2 regions of the Streptomyces sp. CA-250714 genome follow, and region 1 is predicted to be linked to the other one. Evidence: riboswitches for the same ligand, from Rfam matches in the RefSeq annotation. Region 1 holds a riboswitch; the other holds the start of a gene.
What was found. A riboswitch is a leader RNA that binds a small molecule or an ion and turns the genes downstream of it on or off. The one in region 1 is predicted to bind S-adenosylmethionine.
Positions count from the first base shown of each region.

Region 1 (10,109 bases):
CATCCGGTCGAGGACGTCGAGGGCGACGCCGCGTACGTCGATGGCCTGCCCGCCGGGCCGTACGGCAGGGGCCCGCTCCACGACGGTCGGCACGCAGCCCCGTCGGCGGAGCCAGTGGGCGAGAGCGAGCCCGGCAACGCTCGCGCCGGAGATGAGGACGGTCTGCATGGGGTCTCCCTTGTTCCGGCGCGTTCGCGCCTCGTACTCACACCTCGTACGTCGTACGCGGCGCCGAGCCGTGCCCTGTGCACGTACGACTGAATGTACGGCGTACACAGACCGCCGCCAACTGGCCTTTTCTCGCACCTGATCTAGTACAGAAGTAACCACCGCGCCCCTTCGCGCTGCTAGCCTCTGTGCTAGTACAGACACCAGGAGGGAACTGCTGTGGCGCACTTCACACCGCCGTACGCGCGCATCGCGGCCGAGCTGCGGCGGCGTATCGCCGACGGCGAGCTCGCCCCCGGTGACCGGGTGCCCTCCACGCGGCAGCTCGCCCGTGAGTGGAACGTCGCGCTGGCGACCGCGACCAGGGCGCTGACCACCCTGCGCCAGGACGGATTGGTCGAGGCCCGGCCGCGCGTGGGCACCGTGGTCGCGCACCGACGCCGCCGTACGACATCTGCCGCGGGCCCGCCCGCCGACCGGGAGTTGACCCGGGAGCGCGTCGTCCGCGTCGCCATCGGGATCGCCGACGCCGAGGGGCTGGCCGCGCTGTCCATGCGGAGCGTCGCGGCGCGGCTGGGCGCGGCGACGATGGCGGCCTACCGCTATGTGCACAGCAAGGACGAACTGGTGCTGCTGATGGCGGACACCGTCCTGGGCGAACTGCGACTCCCACCGGCTGACGCACCTGACGCCCCCGCAGACTGGCGGGCCCGGCTGGAACTTGGCGCCCGCTCCCTGTGGCAACTGCACCGAGCACACCCCTGGCTGGCCCAGATCGGTCCGCTCACCCGTCCACTGCTGCTGCCCAATCTGCTGACGTACTCGGAGTGGATGCTCCGCGCACTGGACGACCGCGGCGTCCCGCCGACAACCGCGCTCAACCTCAACGTGCTGCTCTACAGCCATATCCAGGGCCTGGCCATCCAGTGGGAGCGTGAGTCCGCGGCCGAGAGCAGCACCGGTCTCACGGAGGACGCCTGGATGGCACAGCAGCAGGAGACTCTCGCGGCGCTCACCGCCTCCGGTGCCTACCCGACCTTCACCCGTCTGGTCGAGGCACTCGGCGAGGACGGCTATGACCTCCGCCTGGACGAACTGTTCGAGATGGGCCTCGCCTCCGTACTCGACAGCGTGGCGCGCGCAGCATGACCTCCGCCGCGCTGACGGACAACGCACGCTCGCGGCGGTGTCCCAGAAACCGGGCTGCCTCCCAGAAACTGAGCTACCGGCCGGACGGCCCGATGACCGAAGCTGTCCTGGGACCCCCGACGGAAGGACCCCGCCATGACCGCACACGGCCACGGCAAAGGCCAAAGCCACACGATCACCATCGAGGAAGGCACCGAGCGCGTGCGAGTGGTCACGCGTGACGGCCGCGTGCTGGCGGACAGCCGCCGGCCCGTACTGCTGAGCGAGACCGGCTATCCGGTGCGGTACTACCTGCCACCCGAAGACGTACGCACCGACCTGCTCACGCTCTCCGACACCCGTACCCGCTGCCCCTTCAAGGGCACCGCGAGCTACTGGTCGCTGGCCGACGGGACGGCCCAGGACATCGCCTGGTCCTATCCCGAGCCCTTCGATCAAGTGTCCGAGATCAAGGGGCACTTCTGCTTCGCGGACGTCGAGGTCGGCTGAAGCACCCACCGTCCACGGGAACGGCGAAGGGCGGGCACCCCGCAGGGGTACCCGCCCTCGTGCTGCCTCAGCAGGCGGCGGAGCCGTGCGAACGGCTCGGACTCATCAGAAGTCCATGCCGCCCATGCCACCGCCGGCAGCCGCGTCGGCGCCCGCGGCGGCCTTCTCCGGCTTGTCGGCGATGACGGCCTCGGTGGTGAGGAAGAGCGCCGCGATGGAGGCGGCGTTCTGCAGCGCGGAGCGCGTCACCTTGGCCGGGTCGAGGATGCCCTCGGCGATCATGTCGACGTACTCGCCGGTGGCCGCGTTCAGGCCGTGGCCCGGTGTCAGGTTGCGCACCTTCTCCACGATGACGCCGCCCTCGAGACCGGCGTTGACCGCGATCTGCTTGAGCGGGGCCTCCAGGGCCAGCTTGACGGCGGCGGCACCGGTGGCCTCGTCGCCCTCCAGCTCCAGCTTCTCGAAGACCGAGGAGGCCTGCAGCAGGGCCACGCCACCGCCGGCGACGATGCCCTCCTCGACGGCCGCCTTCGCGTTGCGGACGGCGTCCTCGATGCGGTGCTTGCGCTCCTTGAGCTCGACCTCGGTGGCGGCACCGGCCTTGATGACGGCCACGCCGCCGGCCAGCTTCGCCAGCCGCTCCTGGAGCTTCTCGCGGTCGTAGTCCGAGTCGCTGTTCTCGATCTCGGCGCGGATCTGGTTGACCCGGCCCGCGACCTGCTCGCTGTCGCCCGCACCGTCGACGATGGTGGTCTCGTCCTTGGTGATCTGGACCTTGCGCGCCCGGCCCAGCAGGTCGAGGGTGGCGTTCTCCAGCTTGAGGCCGACCTCCTCGGAGATGACCTGGCCGCCGGTGAGGATGGCGATGTCGCCGAGCATGGCCTTACGGCGGTCACCGAAGCCCGGAGCCTTGACGGCGACGGACTTGAAGGTGCCACGGATCTTGTTGACGACCAGCGTGGACAGCGCCTCGCCCTCGACGTCCTCCGCGATGATCAGCAGCGGCTTGCCCGACTGCATGACCTTCTCCAGCAGCGGAAGGAGGTCCTTCACGTTGCTGATCTTGGAGTTGACGATGAGGATGTACGGGTCCTCGAGCTCCGCCTCCATACGCTCCATGTCGGTGGCGAAGTAGGCGGAGATGTAGCCCTTGTCGAAGCGCATGCCCTCGGTGAGCTCGAGCTCGAGCCCGAAGGTCTGCGACTCCTCGACGGTGATGACGCCTTCCTTGCCGACCTTGTCCATGGCCTCGGCGATCAGCTCGCCGATCTGGGTGTCGGCAGCGGAGATGGAGGCGGTCGAAGCGATCTGCTCCTTGGTCTCCACGTCCTTCGCCTGCTCCAGCAGAGCGGCGGAGACGGCCTCGGTGGCCTGCTCGATACCGCGCTTGAGCGCCATCGGGTTGGCACCCGCGGCAACGTTGCGCAGACCCTCGCGTACGAGAGCCTGGGCCAGCACGGTGGCGGTCGTCGTGCCGTCACCGGCGACGTCGTCCGTCTTCTTGGCGACCTCCTTGACCAGCTCGGCGCCGATCTTCTCGTAGGAGTCCTCGAGCTCGATCTCCTTGGCGATGGAGACACCGTCGTTGGTGATCGTGGGGGCGCCCCACTTCTTCTCCAGAACGACGTTGCGGCCCTTCGGGCCGAGCGTGACCTTGACGGCGTCGGCAAGCTGGTTCATGCCACGCTCAAGACCGCGCCGCGCCTCCTCGTCAAAGGCGATGATCTTGGCCATGTGGGTTGGTCCTCCCTGGATTCCCCCATGCGCCGAGCGCAAGGGGAGGGTTGGATTTCTCCGGACCGCGTGGCGCCCGCGACGGACGGCCTGCGACCCGGCGGTTCCTTCCCCACCCGGCCCACGGCCTCACCGACCCGGTCCTTCTTTGTCACTCTCACTCGCAGAGTGCTAACCCAATGATTAGCACTCGGGCATAGAGAGTGCAAGCTATGCCGAAGGCGTCTGGTTGAGGGGTGGTGGTCGGTGGGGGCACCTCCCGGCCGGAGGCTGGGGGAGGGTGGGCGCAAGCTATGCCGAGGGCTCTCCGGGGAGGGGCTGCCCCTGTCGGATGGTCGCGGGCTGCGGGTGGGTCGTGGTCGCTCACGCACGCAGTTCCCCGCACCCCTCGGGGCATCAAGAAGGGGCCGCACCCTCGGGTGCGGCCCCTTCTCTGCTGTGTCTACAAACTCTGCGCAGTCCGGCGACACTCAGCCGGTCACGCGGACCATGTCCGCCTGCGGCCCCTTCTGACCCTGCGAGATCTCGAACTCGACCCGCTGCCCTTCGTCCAGGGTGCGGTAACCGTCCATCTGGATCGCGCTGTAGTGGACGAACACGTCCGCACCACCGTCGACCGCGATGAAGCCGTACCCCTTCTCCGCGTTGAACCACTTGACGGTGCCCTGAGCCATTCCTAACTCCCCTATTACTGGCCCTTGCACGGGTCCGCACTTCGCGAACCCGGGTCAGACCTCACCCCCACGAGCAAGCGGGGGCGTGCGCCGGAACGCGTCGACCGCCGCTGAATGTATCTGTACGGACGCCCTGTGCAACAGGTCAATCGGACGAGAATTCTGGGCACGGCTGATCGGAAATAAGCCTCAACTGCCGTCGGAGCAGGGCAAGTCGGGCCAGACATACGGGGCCTTCCGCGACAATTGCCGTCCGGTTTTCGACCGCAACTTGTCCCGTTGTTATCGCGGTGTTGATCCGCCCCTGGCGCGTTCCCATATACGTCCGGAAACCGCCGGGAGAGGGAACTGCCGTCACTCTACCGCCTCTCAAGCCACCTCTCGTCACATGGAATCGCCCCCTCCGTTTTCTTCGGAAGGGGCGATCACGCAGACGAAGCGCTGGTGGGCGGGTCAGCCGCCGGCCACCGCCGGGATGATGGAGATGCCCGCGCCGTCCGGGGTCGGCGTCTCCAGGCCCTGCTCGAAACGGACGTCGTCGTCGTTGACGTAGACGTTGACGAAGCGGCGGAGCTTGCCCGCGTCGTCCAGGACGCGGGCGCTGATGCCGGTGTGGTTCTTCTCCAGGTCCGCCAGCACCTCGGCGAGGGTGCCGCCCTCGGCGGTGACCTCGGCCTGACCGCCCGTGTAGGTACGGAGGATGGTCGGGATCCGGACGTTGACGCTCATGTCGATCTTCCTAACGTAAGAGGGAAAGCACCCCAGGGCCCCGCTCCGGCATTCCCACCCGTTAAACACCGGGGGGCGGATTTCAGCCGTCCGAGGCCGCTCCGGCAACCTGCGGCGCCTCCGGCACCCCAGGAGGCCCGGGGCGCCTCGGGTCAGGCCAGGCCGGCCTCGCGGAAGGCGGGCAGGTTGGGGCGGATCACGGCGGTGGGCCGCGCCGTGGGGGCCACGGCGTCGAGGGTCTTGAGGCCGTCACCCGTGTTCAGGACAACAGTCGTCAGGCTCGGGTCGATGGCGCCGGACTCGATCAGCTTGCGAGTCACGCCCAGCGTGACGCCGCCGGCCGTCTCCGCGAACACCCCCTCGGTCCGCGCGAGCAGCTTCATCGCGTCCACGATCTCGGCGTCGTTCACATCCTCGACGGCTCCACCGGTGCGCCGGCAGATGTCGATGACGTACGGCCCGTCCGCCGGGTCGCCGATGGCGAGGGACTTGGCGATCGTGTCGGGCTGCTTGACCGGGCGGACGGCATTGGTGCCCTCCTTGTACGCGCGGGAGACCGGCGAACACCCCTCGGCCTGCGCGGCGTAGATCCGGAACGGCTTGTCCTCGACCAGCCCGAGCTGGATCAGCTCCCGCAGCCCCTTGTCGATCTTCACCAGCTGGCAGCCGGAGGCGACGGGGATGACGAGCTGGTCGGGCAGCCGCCAGCCGAGCTGCTCGCAGATCTCGTACGCCAGCGACTTCGAGCCCTCGGCGTAGAACGGCCGCAGGTTGACGTTGGTGAAGCCCCAGCCCTCGCCCAGCGGGTCGCCGATGAGCTCGGAGCAGAAGCGGTTCACGTCGTCGTAGGTGCCGTCGATCGCGACGAGGTCGCCGCCGTAGATCGCGGCCATCACCACCTTGGACTGCTCCAGACCGTCCGGGATGAACACGCACGAGCGGAGCCCGGCCCGGGAGGCCGCGGCGCCCACCGCACCGGCCAGATTGCCGGTCGAGGAGCAGGAGAGGGTGGTGAACCCGAAGGCGCGGGCTGCCTCCAGGGCGATGGCGACCGGGCGGTCCTTGAAGGAGTGGGTGGGGTTGCCGGAGTCGTCCTTGACGTACAGACCGCCGGTCACCCCCAGCTCGGCGGCCAGCCGGTCGGCCTTCACCAGCTGGGTGAAGCCCGGGTTCAGATTCGGCTTCTCGGCGACGTCGGCCGGCACCGGCAGCAGCGGCGCGTAACGCCACATCGAGGCGGGTCCGGCCTCGATGCGCTTCCGCAGGCCCTCCGGGTCACCGGTGGGCAGCTCGTAGGCGACTTCCAGCGGGCCGAAACACTCCAGACAGACGAAACTGGGCCCCAGCTCGGTGCGGGTGCCGCACTCGCGACAGGAGAGGGCCACAGCGGCGCCCAAGTCGTGGGGGGAGCCGGAGGTACCGGCGGCGTCGGCGGAAGAGGTGGTGCTGTTCGCTGCAACTGTCTGCACAGCCATGGAGGCGAGGCCCTTTCTCCTCATCTTCCCCGTGGCGTATCTCGTCACGGGCCGGAATTGGCACCGTCCCCACGAGGCGGTCTCGCCTGGAGGGTCCGCGTACGCGCGGATCGCGGGATGGTTGCCGGGGCTTCAACGGGCCGTTCCCTCTGCCCCTCTGGATGAGCTGCACTATGGCGCCGGGCGGCCAGGGGCCACTCGGGCGTTTGTCGCGGCGACCCCGAGATGCGGAGGTCACCTGCGTTGTTCAAGACTGTAACCGACGGCGGTCACGCTTGAGAGGGACGTCCGAACCGCGAGATGGATCACCCGTCGCTCACCTCCACCGGGCCTGGGACCCGGCCCGGGGCCGGGACACCGCAGCACCGTTGTACCTCAGCCCGGCCACCGGGACCCGACTACAGGAAGGCGCGCACGTGCTCGATGAAGTGGGCCAATGGCTGCGGCGCCGCTCCTGGCGGGTCGCCGACCGGCCACTGGAGGCGCTGCTGGCGACCAAGCGCCGCACCGGCGCCACCGTCAGCGTGGTGCTGCCCGCGCTCAACGAGGAGGCCACCGTCGGCGAGATCGTCTCGGTGATCCGCCGCGAGCTGGCCGCGCCCCGGCTCGGCAGCGGGACTCCGCTGGTGGACGAGCTGATCGTGATGAACTCGGGCTCCACCGACCGCACCGCCGAGGTCGCGGCGGCCGCCGGGGCCAAGGTGATCCACCGGGACGAGGTGCTGCCCAGGCTGCCGACCCGTCCTGGCAAGGGCGAGGTGCTGTGGCGCTCCCTGCTGGCGACCAGGGGTGACATCGTCTGCTTCGTCGACGCCGACCTGCGGGAGTTCTCGCCCGACTTCGTCACCGGCATCGTCGGGCCGCTGCTGACGGAGCCGGACGTGCAGCTGGTCAAGGCGATGTACGACCGCCCGCTGCGGGACAGCCCGGCGGGCGGCGGCCGGGTGACCGAGCTGGTGGCGCGGCCGCTGCTCAATCTGCACTGGCCCCGGCTGGCCGGACTGGTCCAGCCGCTGGGCGGCGAGTACGCGGCACGCCGCTCGCTGCTGGAGCGGCTGCCCTTCCCGGTCGGCTACGGGGTGGAACTGGCGCTGCTGATCGACGCGCTGGAGCTGGTGGGGCTGGATGCGCTGGCCCAGGTCGACGTGGGCGTACGGCTGCACCGCAACCAGGACGGGCAGGCCCTCGGCCGGATGGCCACCGCCATCTACGCGGCGGCCGAGCGCCGGATCGGCCGGGGCGGCCCGACGGTGGTGCACGGTGCGCGGAGCGTGTTCGAGGGCCGGTCCGGCGGGACGGCGCTGACCCAGTTCGAGCGGGACGAGGCGGGCTGTTTCGTCCCCCGCGGCCATCAGGTGGACGCGGAGGAGCGTCCTCCGATGTGCACGGTGCCCGAGTACGGGCAGCGGGTGGCGGCGTGAGGGGCTGACCCGGCTGTCCGTCTTCACCGACGACGCGTACGTTTGAGCGGTTTCGGTGGGGGCTAGGCTCGCCGCATGGTCGCTGGAGCAGCAACATCACAGGCGTCGTCGGCACAGGTGCTCGTCGCGTCAAACCGCGGGCCGGTGTCCTACACGCTGGGCGACGACGGCACGCTCACCGCCAGGCGCGGCGGCGGCGGGCTGGTCTCCGGGCTGTCGGCCATCGGCCCCGAGGCCGGCGCGGTGTGGGTGTGCGCGGCGCTCGGCGAGGGCGACCGGGCGGCGGCCCGGCGCGCTGGGGGTCACCTGGACAGTGGGGACACCGGCGGGCAGACCGTACGGATGCTCGACATCCCGGCCGACACCTTCGAGGCGGCCTACCACGGCGTCGCCAACTCCGTGCTGTGGTTCACCCACCACATGCTGTACCAGACGCCGCTGGAGCCCGCCTTCGACCAGGACTTCAGCCGGGAGTGGGCACAGTACGAGGCGTACAACGCCGCCTTCGCCGAGGCGCTGGCGCAGGAGGCCGGGCAGGGCGCCACGGTGCTGGTGCAGGACTACCACCTCACGCTCGTTCCCGGCATGCTCCGCGACCGCCGCCCCGATCTGCGGATCGGCCACTTCTCGCACACCCCCTGGGCGCCGGCCGACTACTTCCGGCTGCTGCCGGACGACGTCGCCACGCAGGTGCTGCGCGGCATGCTGGGCGCCGACCGCACCGCGTTCCTGACCGCTCGCTGGGCCCGGCTGTTCGCCGAGTGCTGCGAACGGGTGCTCGGCGCGACGGTCACCGTGGGCGTCCAGGCCGGGGATTCCGGGAATGAGGACGGTGGTCTCTCGGTGACGTACGAGGGCCGTACGACGCGGATCGGGGTGCACCCGCTCGGCGCTGACGGCGGCTTCCTGCGGGAGCGGGCGCACCGCGCCGACGTCGCCGAGCGGCTGACGCAGCTGCGCCAGCAGGTGGGTACGGGCCCGGACGGGCGCCCCCGCCGGACCATCGTCCGGGTGGACAGGACCGAGCTGTCCAAGAACATCGTGCGCGGCCTGTACGCGTTCCGGCGGCTGCTCGTCGACCATCCCGAGTGGCATGACCGCGTCGTCCACCTGGCGTTCGCCTACCCCTCGCGGCAGGATCTCGCCGTCTACCGCGACTACACGGCCGAGGTCGGCCGGGTCGCCGACGAGATCAACAAGGACTTCGGCACCGGTGACTGGACGCCGGTCGTGCTGCATGTGAAGGACGACTTCGCGCGGTCGCTCGCCGCGTACCGGATGGCGGACGTCGCGCTGGTGAATCCCATCCGCGACGGGATGAATCTGGTCGCGAAGGAGGTGCCCGTCGTCTCGGAGGCCGGCTGCGCCCTCGTGCTCTCCCGGGAGGCCGGAGCGTACGAGGAACTGGCGCCCGACGCCATTTCCGTGCACCCCTTCGATGTGCGGGAGACGGCCACCGCCCTTCGGACCGCCCTGGAGCTGGACCCCGCCACCCGCGCGGAGCGGACCCGCCGGCTGGCGGAGACCGCCACCGCGCATCCGCCCACCCGCTGGCTGAGGGACCAACTGGACGCCCTCGGCTGACGGTCGGCAGCTACAGCGCGTCCGCCACGGCACGCAGCCAAGCCGCCAGGCCCGGCGGCCCCGCGACGCGGACGTCCGCGCAGGCGTGGAGTCGCTCGACCGACTCGGTGGGGGTCTCGGGGGCGCTGTAGAGGAGCAGGCCGGGTACGCCTTCGTGGCGGAGGGCCGCGACGGTGGCGTACGCGGGGAGGTCGCCCAGGTCGTCGCCGGCGTATGCGACAGCGGTGGCAGCCCGTTCGCGGACGAAGCCGGCGAGCGCCGCACCCTTGTCGGCGCCCGGCGGACGGAGTTCGAGCACCATACGGCCGGGCTCCACCATCAGTCCGTGCCGCTCGGCGAGGGCGTACAGCGGGGCGCGCAGCTGTTCGAGGGCCGCGTCGGGCGAGGCCGCGCGCCGGGTGTGTACGGCGAGCGCCCGGCCCTTGTCCTCCGTCCAGGTGCCCTCCCGCGCCCCCGACTCCGCGAGCACGGCGGGCAGTTCGGCCCGTACGGCCGCGACCCCGGCGGGGGGCTCGGGCGCCCGCACCACCGGGTCGGCGGCGTCCCACCGTTCGGCACCGTAGGCGCCGAGCACCGTCAGTCCCGCGAGCCCTGCGGCACCTTCGAAGCCGCCGTACCGTACGGCGTCCGCGGCGGGACGGCCGGTGATGACGGCGACGCCGGCCAGCCGCGGGGCGAGCCGCCCC
Region 1 is NZ_JBNJMI010000002.1:3,470,862-3,480,970, forward strand. It holds gene ACQEU8_RS34370 (FAD-dependent monooxygenase) at 1-168, opposite strand, end outside; gene ACQEU8_RS34375 (GntR family transcriptional regulator) at 388-1,317, shown strand; gene ACQEU8_RS34380 (DUF427 domain-containing protein) at 1,453-1,806, shown strand; gene groL (chaperonin GroEL) at 1,912-3,540, opposite strand; gene ACQEU8_RS34390 (cold-shock protein) at 4,011-4,214, opposite strand; gene ACQEU8_RS34395 (MoaD/ThiS family protein) at 4,668-4,943, opposite strand; gene thrC (threonine synthase) at 5,096-6,418, opposite strand; SAM riboswitch class I at 6,436-6,586, opposite strand; gene ACQEU8_RS34405 (glucosyl-3-phosphoglycerate synthase) at 6,835-7,839, shown strand; gene ACQEU8_RS34410 (alpha,alpha-trehalose-phosphate synthase (UDP-forming)) at 7,915-9,423, shown strand; gene otsB (trehalose-phosphatase) at 9,434-10,109, opposite strand, start outside.

Region 2 (10,109 bases), 1.5 Mb from region 1:
CGGCGGGAAGGAACGCCTCACCGGCGGGGGTGAGCGCCACCCGGCGGCTCGTACGGTCGAACAGCCGGGCGCCCAACTCCTTCTCCAGCTTGGCGATCTGGTGGCTGAGCGCGGACTGGACGACATGGCAGCGCTCGGCGGCACGGGTGAAGCCGCCGGTCTCGGCGACGGCGACGACATAGCGCAGCTGCTGGAGTTCCATGCGCCCACCCTAGACGGATCGATCGCAGTCCACGATCGCTCGCATGACAAGGATGTGTTGGACTCATCGATACCGGCGACCGCAGTCTGAACGCATGACCGAAACCGCCGCCGACGCCCGGCCCACGAGGCCCGCCGAGGCCGACCCCGCAGCCGGGGCCGCCGCGCCCAGCCGCAGGCTGCTGCTCCTGATGGCCGTCGCCACCGGGCTCTCCTGCGCGGGCAACTACTTCGCCCAGCCCCTGCTCGACCTCATCACCCGCGACCTGCACATCGGCACCACCCTCGCGGGCCTGCTGGTGACCGCCTCACAGGCGGGTTACGCGCTCGGCCTGCTGCTGATCGTCCCGCTCGGGGACGTGCTCGACCGGCGTCGCCTCGCGGTCGGCCTGCTGGCGGCCACCGCGCTCTTCCTCGCGCTGACGGCCGCCGCGCCCAACGGGCCGCTGCTGCTGGCGGGCACCGTGGCCGTGGCGCTGACGGCGGTCGGCGCGCAGGTCGTCGTCGGCTACGCCGCGGCCCTCGTGCCGGACGAGGCACGCGGGCGGACCGTGGCCACCGTGATGTCCGGGGTGCTGCTGGGCGGGCTGCTCGCCCGTACCGTCTCCGGCGCGCTGGCCGGCCTGGGCGGGTGGCGCACCGTGTACTGGGTCAGCGCGATACCCGTCGCGGTGATGGCCGTGGCGCTGCACCGCTACCTGCCCCGGGCACGGTCCACAGCCCGGCTGTCGTATCCCGCACTGCTGCGCTCCTCCCTCTCACTGCTGCGCGAAGAGCCGCTGCTGCGCAGCCGTTCGGTGCTGGGCGGCCTCTCCCTCGCCTCGTACAGCGTGCAACTCACCGCGCTGACCTTCCTGTTGGCCCGGCCGCCCTACAACTGGTCGGAGGGGGCGATCGGCCTCTTCGGACTGCTCGGCGCCATCGGCGTGCTGGCGATGACCTTCGCCGGACGGCTGGGCGACCGCGGCTTCACGCAGTACGTGACCGGGTCCGGCATCGTCCTGCTGGGCGGCGGCTGGCTGCTGCTTCTGGCCGGTGAGCGCTCGCTGCTGTGGCTGTCCCTGGGCATCGTCGCGCTGAACATCGGTCAGCAGGCCGTGCTCAACAGCAGCCAGACGGTGCTGTACGCGCTGCGCCCCGAGGCCCGTAACCGCCTCAACTCGGTCTTCATGACCAGCTTCTTCATCGGCGGCGCCACCGGCTCGGCACTGACGGCCGTGGTGTGGGCACGCGTCGGCTGGCCCGGCGTGTGCCTGCTGGGGGCCGGACTGGCCGCGGGCGCCCTCGCGGTGTGGGGGCTGGAGCGGATCCGCGCGGAGCGCGGCACGGCGCACTGACCACACACACCCCCGAACCACTTATCGACAAGTCGTTCTCACCTAGGAGTTGAGCACCATGCGCATCACCGTCTTCGGCGCGGCGGGCAACGTCGGCAGCCGGATCGTCACCGAGGCCCTCTCGCGCGGCCACCAGGTCACCGCCGTCGTCCGCGACCCGGCCCGCTTCGCCGCGCTGCACCCCGGAGCTGCACACCGGGTGGGCGACGCGGCCGACGCCGGTGACGTCGCGGCCCTCAGCGACGGCCAGGACCTGGTCGTCAGCGCAACCCGCCCCGCGCCCGGCAACGAGGAGGGCCTGCTGCTGGCAGCACGCGGCCTGCTGGCCGGCCTCGGCACCACCGGCGTACGGCTGCTGCTCGTCGGCGGCGCGGGCAGCCTGACGGTGCCCGGCACCGAGGGCCGCGTCCAGGTCAGCGACGACCCGCGCTACGTACCCGAGGAGTGGCGCCCCATCGCCGAGGCGTGCAACGACCAATACGAGCTGGTGCTGCGGCACGCCCCGGCCCACCTGGACTGGGCGTACGCCAGCCCGCCCGCGCTGCTGGAGCCGGGCCGCCGCACCGGCCGCTACCGGCTCGGCGCCGACGAACTGCTGCTGGACGGCGAGGGCCACTCCGCAATCTCCATGGAGGACTTCGCCGTGGCTCTGATCGACGAGGCGGAGCGGCCCAAGCACCACCGGGTGCGGTTCACGGTGGCCTACTGAGCTCAGCTCCCGGCGTGCCCGGGTGCCTCCGAGACGCAACGGCCGTCCTCCGTACGGTAGTTCAAGCGCGCCCCGTCCCGCACCAGCTCCCGTACGGCGGCGACGAACCGGTCCACGTGCTCGTCCGGCGTCCCGGCGCCGAAGCTGACGCGGATCGCGTTCAGCGACCGTTCGCCGGGCGCGGCCTCGGGTGCCCCGCACTCGCCGGGAGTGTCGCCCTGCCGGCCGAGAAGGGCGCGCAGCAGCGGGTGGGCGCAGAAGAGGCCGTCGCGGACACCGATCCCGTACTCGGCGGAGAGCGCCGCCGCGAAGTGCGAACTGTTCCAGCCGTCTACGACGAACGAGACCACGCCCACCCGGTCGGCGTCCTCCCCGAAGAGGGAGAGGATCTGCACCTCGGGGACGTCGGCCAGGCCGGTGCGGAGCCGGGCCAGCAGCTCCTCCTCGCGGGCCACGAGGCGGTCGAACCCCGCCTCGGTCAGTGCCCGGCAGGCGGAGGCGATGGCGTACGCGCCGATGACGTTGGGCGAGCCCGCCTCGTGCCGGGCGGCGGTGGTGTGCCACTCCACGTCCACGCCGCCGTCCGCACCGCGGGTCACCCGGCGGCTCGCGCCGCCGCCCGCCAGATACGGCTCCGCGGCGCGCAGCCAGTCGGCGCGGCCGGCCAGCACACCCGCGCCGAACGGCGCGTACAGCTTGTGCCCGGAGAACGCCACCCAGTCCGCCTCCAGTTCGGTCAGGCTGACGGGACGGTGCGGGGCGAGCTGCGCCGCGTCCAGCACCAGGCGCGCGCCGTGCCGGTGCGCGGCGCGGGCCAGCTCGCGCACCGGCCACACCTCGCCGGTGACGTTCGAGGCACCCGTCACACAGACCAGCTTCGGCCCGACGGGGGCCCCGTGCAGCGCCGACTCCAGCGTGGCGACGGCCTGTTCGGGCGAGCGGGGCGCGTCCAGATACGTCACGTCGTGCGTCCGCCACGGGAGGAGGGAGGCGTGGTGCTCGGTCTCGAACACGAACACCCTGGTGCCCTGGGGAAGTGCCGCCGCCAGCAGGTTGAGGGAGTCGGTCGTCGCGCGGGTGAAGACGACCTGGTCGCCCTCGCGGCAGCCGAGGAACTCGGCGACGGCCTGCCTGCTCTGCTCGAACAGCTCCGTCGACAACTGGGAGAGGTGGCCGGCGCCGCGGTGCACGCTGCCGTAGTACGGGGCGTACGCCGCCACGTCGTCCCAGACCCGCTGCAATGCGGGGGCGCTGGCCGCGTAGTCCAGCGCCGCGTAGGGGGCTTCGCCCCCGGTGCCGAGCGGCACCTGGACGTCGCGGCCCAGTACGGGGAGGGGGGCGTCGCTGCGCGTGGGGGTACAAGAGGGGGCAAAAGCGATTGCGGACGGCATAGCGGTACTCCGGCAAGGTGAAGAGCGTGCGTGGCAAGGGGAATCACGGCATGGCGATGCCGTGTGCTGGTCGCCTTACGGCGGAACAGTGGGAGGGCCGGGGCGCGTTGAAAAGTGCCGCCCGTCGGCCCTAGCGCATTCGCTTGCTCACAGAAGGCTCCCTCGTAGACCAGGACCCCTGGCGGAGAGGGATCCGCGCTTGCCGTAGACCTTGCTGTCCTACGGCCTGGTCATCACCCGGGGCACCCCGCCACGGACGGAGGGTTGCCGGACAGCGGGCCGGGGCCTTTGTCGCTGTCGCTCGTGACCTGCGAGGGAGTATGCCACAGGCCCCGCCGCCCCACCATTGGTACGTCCGCGATGTGGACGCCCCCTGTGCTCGAGGGAGCACAGGGGGGCGGGTCGTGGCTGTGGGGGTGGGGGGGTGGCGGTGAGGGCTCGGGGTGGGAGGGGTGGGGCAGAGGTGGGGAGTTGGGGTGGCGGGGTGGGGGGGTTGGTGGTCTGGGGTGGGTGGTGGCGTGGGCGGGTGTGGGTGGTGGGTCGGGTGGGTGGGTGTTGGGGGTGGCGTGGGTGGGTGGGGTTGGTGGCGGTGCGGGGTGGGTGGGGGTGGTGGTGGCCTGGGGTGGGTGGGGGGTGGTGGCGGCTCCCCCCGCCTGCCGCCGGGACGGCTGGCTTGTGGGGGCACGCCCCCTTTGTTTTTCGGCTGCCGCCGACAGGTCGTGTCGGGGGGCTCCGCCCCCCAACGGCCCCCCGCTAGGTGGGCTTCGCCCCCCTAGGACCCCCCTTCCGCAATCGCAGAAGCCACTGACGTAAGAACCGCCCGCCCATGAGTCGCTGCCCTTTGTCTGCGGGTGGCGCCCATATCTGGGGTTGGAGCAATGGCCGCTCTCGACCACCCCAGATATGGGCGCCACCCGCAGCGGATGGTCCTGGGCCAAGGGCGGAGGACGAATTGTCCAGAGGGTCGATTGGGGTCGGGGGGCTCCTAGGGGGGCGGAGCCCCCGTAGCGGGGGGCAGTTGGGGGGCGGAGCCGCCCCAACGCCCGTCCGGCGAGGACCGGGGGTTTGGGGGCAGCGCCCCCAACACAGGAGGGGGCCCCGGGGTGGGGCCCTCAACCCACCACCACCCCCACCCACCCGCAGCCCTCAAACCACCAGCCCCCACCCACCCGCGAGGCCCTCACCCCACGGCGGCGCCAACACGAAGGGGCACCCTCGCGGCGAGCGCGGCGGCGACGGCGGGGTGCCCTCCGAGGGGCGAGGCCACGACATCGGCGCCGGCGGCGTGGAGCCGGTCGGCGAACAGGCCGGGCGCCAACAACCAAGAGGCGACGGCAACCCGCGAAGCGCCCGCACGGCGCAACCGCGCAACCTCGTCCGCGACAGCCGGCTCCGCGGTCGCGGCCCAAGCCACCGGCACGGGCCCCCGCAAAAGCCGGCCGAGCCGCCGCGCCATGGCGTGCGCCTCGGCACGCGCACCGGCGTCGGAGGACCCGGCGGCGGCCAGCACCACGGCGTCCCCCTCCCGTACCCCGGCCTCGGCGAGCCGGTCGACGAGGGCGGGCAGCAACGCGGCGTCGGCCCCCAGCGCGGGGGTGATGGTCACATCGGCGGCCCGCCCCGCGGCAGCGACCTGCGCGGGGATGTCGACCCGCACGTGGTAGCCGGAGGCGAGAAAGGCGGGGACGAGGCTGACGGGGCCCGGCAACCGCTCCAACGCCTCGGCGACGGTCGGCCCCCGTACGTCCGCGTAGGCAACGGCGACCGGCTGCCCCAGCCGGGCGGCGACACCGTCGGCCAGCTCCCGTACGGTGCGGGCGCCGGTGAGGTGCCGGGTGCCGTGCGCGACGAGCAGCACCGTCATGCGTCGGCCTCACAGACCGATGTGGGGTCGAGGGCGATGCGGTAGCCCCGCTTGGTCACGGTCTGTACGACCGAGGAGACCCCCAGCGAGGTGCGCAGCCGGGCGACAGCGGCTTCGACGGCGTGTTCGTCGGTGCCGCCGCCGGGCAGATAGGGCAGCAGATCGGCGCAGGACATCACCTGACCGGGGTGGCGGGCCAGCGCGCGCAGGATGGCCATCGGGCCGGGGCTGACCGGCCGCAGCTCGCCGTCCAGGAGTGCGGCGGAGCCCCGTACTTCCAGGGTGTGGCCCGCGGCGGGCAGGGTCGGCGCGGTGGCGGGCAGCCGTTCGCACAGCAGCCGGACGAGGGCACCGACACGGAACCGCTCCGGCCAGTAGGCGGGGATGTCCCGGGCGAGCAGCGGCGCGGCGGTGACGGGCCCGACGCAGGCGACCTGGGTGCGGCCGCGCAGCGCCTGGGTCAGTTCCCCGGTGACGCCGTTCTCCTCGGCGCGGGCGTAGAGCCCGGCGGCGGCCAGCGCGCTGGTGAAGGTGAGGGCGTCCACGCCGCCGCCCAGTACGCCGTCGATGAGCCGGTCGAGCGGGCCGGGGTCGACGGGGCCGGTCCACCGGTAGACGGGCACCGGCACGACCTCGGCACCTGCGCCGCGCAGCGCGTCGATGAAGTCCCGCAGTGGTTCACCGTGCAGTTGGACGGCGATCCGCAGTCCGGCCAGGTCGTCGCGGGCCAGCAGCCGCTCGAGGACCTCGGTGGAGGACTCCGAGGCGGGCGACCAGGACTCGCGCAGCCCGGCGGCGCGCAGGGCACCGCACGCCTTGGGGCCGCGGGCCAGCAGTTCGCCGGTGGCGAGGGCGCTGCGCAGGGCCTCGCCCTCGCCCCAGCCGTCGGCGGCCTCCATCCAGCCGCGGAAGCCGATGCCGGTAGTGGCGACGGCCACGTCGGGCGGGCGGGCCACCAGTTCCTTGGTGGCGTCGCGCAGTTCCACGTCGTCCGCGAGCGGGACGATGCGCAGCGCGGGCGCGTGGACGACCTCGGCGCCGCGGCGCTCCAGCAGCGCGCCCAGCTCCTCGGCCCGGCGCGCTGCCGTGACCGCGACGGTGAACCCCGCCAGCGGGGGAACGGATCCCGTGCGGCTTCGCGACGGTTGAGGTGCCGACACCGCGTCTCCTCTCAGTGCTCAGGTGGGGGCTGCATGCTGTTCATCGTCCCCCGACCAGCGTTTCCACCGTGTTTCGCGGGGCAGAGACCTCGATCACTCCGCCGGTCAGCCGCACCTCGTGGACGGGGAGCCGGGCGGTCTCGTCGTCCAGGCAGCGGCCGGTCGCCAGCTCGAAGGTCTCCTTGCCCAGCGGCCCGGTGACGACGGGGACGCCGTCCCGGTCGCCGACGATGCCGTGGCAGATGACGGGTGCCCCGCTGAACGGGTCCAGATTCCCGACCGCGTACACCTCGCCGGTGTGCAGCCGGAAGAGGGCGACGGCGCTGCCGTCCGGCAGCAGTGCCGCGCGGCCCTGCTCGACGGGGAGGACGTCCAGGGGGCAGACGGCGGACCAGTCGGTGGAGGTGCTGGTGGTCATGGTCGTCACGGCGGTCACCTTTCGGCTCGTACGGGCAAGGGTGCTCATCGGGTGCGCGCCCCCTCGGCGGCGGGCACCGGCGGCATGCCGAGCGACACCGGGCCCGGCACCGGCACCGGCTGCTCCCGCTCGACGGCGAAGGAGATCGCCGGGTCGGGGGTCTCGGGGGCGTTGACGAAGGAGGTGAAGCGGGCCAGCTTCTCGGGGTCCTCCAGGACGCCGCGCCACTCGTCGTGGTAGTCGGCGACATGGCGCTCCATGGCGGCGTCGAGTTCGGCGCAGATGCCGAGCGAGTCGTCCATGATGACGGCCCGCAGGTGGTCGAGGCCGCCTTCCAGGTTCTCCAGCCAGGCGGCGGTGCGCTGGAGGCGGTCGGCGGTGCGGATGTAGAACATCAGGAACCGGTCGATGGTGCGCACCAGCGTCTCGTGGTCCAGGTCGGAGGCGAGGAGTTCGGCGTGCCGGGGGGTGAAGCCGCCGTTGCCGCCGACGTAGAGGTTCCAGCCCTGCTCGGTGGCGATGATGCCGAAGTCCTTGCTGCGGGCCTCCGCGCACTCGCGGGCGCAGCCGGAGACGCCTGCCTTGAGCTTGTGCGGGGCGCGCAGTCCCCGGTAGCGCAGCTCCAGTTCGATGGCGAGGCCGACCGAGTCCTGGACGCCGTAGCGGCACCAGGTGGAGCCCACGCAGGACTTCACCGTACGGACGGCCTTGCCGTAGGCGTGCCCCGATTCGAAGCCGGCGTCGGTGAGCCGGCGCCAGATGGCGGGGAGCTGTTCGAGGCGGGCGCCGAGCAGGTCGATGCGCTGCCCCCCGGTGATCTTGGTGTAGAGGCCGAAGTCGCGGGCCACCTCGCCGAGCACGATGAGCCGGGCCGGGGTGATCTCGCCGCCGGGGACGCGGGGTACGACGGAGTAGGTGCCGTTGCGCTGCATGTTGGCGAGGTGGCGGTCGTTGGTGTCCTGGAGGCCGCCGCGTTCGCCGTCGAGGATGTGGGTGCCGCTGTCGCGGGAGGCGAGGATCGCGGCGACGGCCGGCTTGCACACGTCGCAGCCCCGCCCGCGCCCGTGCTCGGCCACCAGCTGCGAGAAGGTGGTGATGCCGGTGGCCGCGACGATCTCGAAGAGTTCGGCCCGCGAGTGGTCGAAGTGCTCGCACAGCGCCTTGGACTGCTCGACACCCGCTGCTTCGAGGATCTGCTTGAGCGCCGGTACGCAGGAGCCGCAGCCGGTCCCGGCCTTGGTGCAGGACTTGAGCGCGGGGACGTCGGCGCAGCCCTGTTCGGTGATGGCCTCGGTCAGCGCGCCCTTGGTGACGGCGTGGCAGCTGCAGATCTGCGCGGTGTCCGGCAGTCCGGCCACCCCTCCCCCGGCCGCCGCGCCGCCCGCGGACTCCGGGGCCAGCAGGGTGGCCGGGTCGGCGGGCAGCGCGCTGCCGACCAGCGGGCGCAGCAGCGGATAGCCGGAGGTGTCGCCGACGAGGATGCCGCCGAGCAGCGTCTTGGCGTCGTCGGAGACGACGAGCTTGCCGTAGGTGGCGGCGACCGGGTCGTTGAGGACGACCTCCAGCGCGCCCGGCGTGGTGGCGTGCGCGTCGCCGAACGAGGCCACGCCGACGCCGAGCAGCTTGAGCTGGGTCGCGGTGTCCGCGCCGGGGAAGGCGGCCTCGCCGCCCAGCAGCCGGTCGGCGACCGTCTCGGCCATCGCGTATCCGGGTGCGACCAGTCCGAGTGTCCGCCCCTCGATGCAGGCGACCTCGCCGACGGCCCACACCCGCGGGTCCGTCACCGACCGGCAGCTCTCGTCCACGACGACGCCGCCCCGCTCCCCCACCTCCAGCCCGGCGTCCCGGGCGAGTTCGTCGCGGGGCCGCACGCCTGCGGCGAAGACCACCAGGTCGGTCTCCAGGAAGGTGCCGTCGCTCAGCTCGACTCCGCCGGCCGCGCCGGTCTCCGGGTCGGTGACGACCTGCTTGGTGCCGGTGCCGGTGTGCAGGGTCACGCCGAGCTCGCTCACCATGCGGCCGAGCAGCGCGCCGCCGCCCTCGTCGAGCTGGACGGCCATCAGATGCGGGGCCATCTCCACGACGTGGGTGGTCAGTCCCAGCAGCCGCAGCGCGTTGGCGGCCTCCAGCCCGAGCAGTCCGCCGCCGACGACGACGCCCCGACCGGTGGCCGACTTCTCGGCTGCCGCGCGGATGGCGTCGATGTCGTCCAGGGTGCGGTAGACGAGGCAGCCGGGCGCCGTGGAGCCGGGCAGCGGCGGCACGAACGGCCGTGATCCGGTGGCCAGTACGAGCGCGTCGTACGGCACCCGCTCGCCGGACGCGGTGAGTACGGCGTTCGCGTCGCGGTCGAGCGCGGCCGCCGGGTCGCCCAGCCTGAGGTCGACCCGCCCGGGGTCGTGCTCGGGCAGCCGCAGGGCGCTCTCGTCGGCGCCGTCGAAGCAGGACGAGAGGGCGACGCGGTCGTAGGCGGGGCGGTGCTCCTCGGCGAGCACGGTGATGTCCCACTGCCGGTCCGCGTCACGGGAGTCGAGGGCTTCGACCAGTCGGTGGCCGACCATGCCGTGGCCGACGACGACGAGCTTGCGCGGGGCTTCGGAGTGCGAGTCAGTCATGGTGTTCACCTCGGGGCGGTCGTGGCAGGGGTGTCACGGCTGGAGAGCGGGTCGGTCTCGGCGAGCCAGGCGGCGATCTTCTCGACGGCGCCGCGGCAGCCGCCGCAGCCGGTGGTGGCGCGGGTGGCGTCGGCCAGTTCGCGGGCCGACCGGGCGCCGTCGTACCAGGCCGAGCGCAGGGCGCCCTTGGTGACGCTGTTGCAGCGGCACACCATCGCGTGGTCGGGCAGCGCCTCGCCGGTCTCGCCCGCCGACTCGGGCGGCAGTGCCCGGCCGAGCATGAGGGCGAGCCGGTCGGAGGGGGCGGGGGCGCCCTTGTCGTAGAGCTGCACAAGGCCGGCGGCAGCGTCGGGCACCCCGAGCAGGATGGCGCCGGTGACCCGGTCGCCGTGCAGCACGAGCTTGGCGTAGCGC
Region 2 is NZ_JBNJMI010000002.1:1,969,859-1,979,967, forward strand. It holds gene ACQEU8_RS27750 (LysR family transcriptional regulator) at 1-202, opposite strand, end outside; gene ACQEU8_RS27755 (MFS transporter) at 297-1,538, shown strand; gene ACQEU8_RS27760 (NAD(P)-dependent oxidoreductase) at 1,597-2,247, shown strand; gene ACQEU8_RS27765 (aminotransferase class V-fold PLP-dependent enzyme) at 2,250-3,638, opposite strand; SAM riboswitch class IV at 3,829-3,947, opposite strand; gene ACQEU8_RS27770 (sirohydrochlorin chelatase) at 4,819-5,502, opposite strand; gene ACQEU8_RS27775 (uroporphyrinogen-III synthase) at 5,499-6,662, opposite strand; gene nirD (nitrite reductase small subunit NirD) at 6,703-7,080, opposite strand; gene nirB (nitrite reductase large subunit NirB) at 7,125-9,695, opposite strand; gene ACQEU8_RS27790 (FAD-dependent oxidoreductase) at 9,701-10,109, opposite strand, start outside.
Region 2: linked by a shared signal. The riboswitch ahead of ACQEU8_RS27765 (aminotransferase class V-fold PLP-dependent enzyme) and the one ahead of thrC (threonine synthase) in region 1 are both predicted to bind S-adenosylmethionine.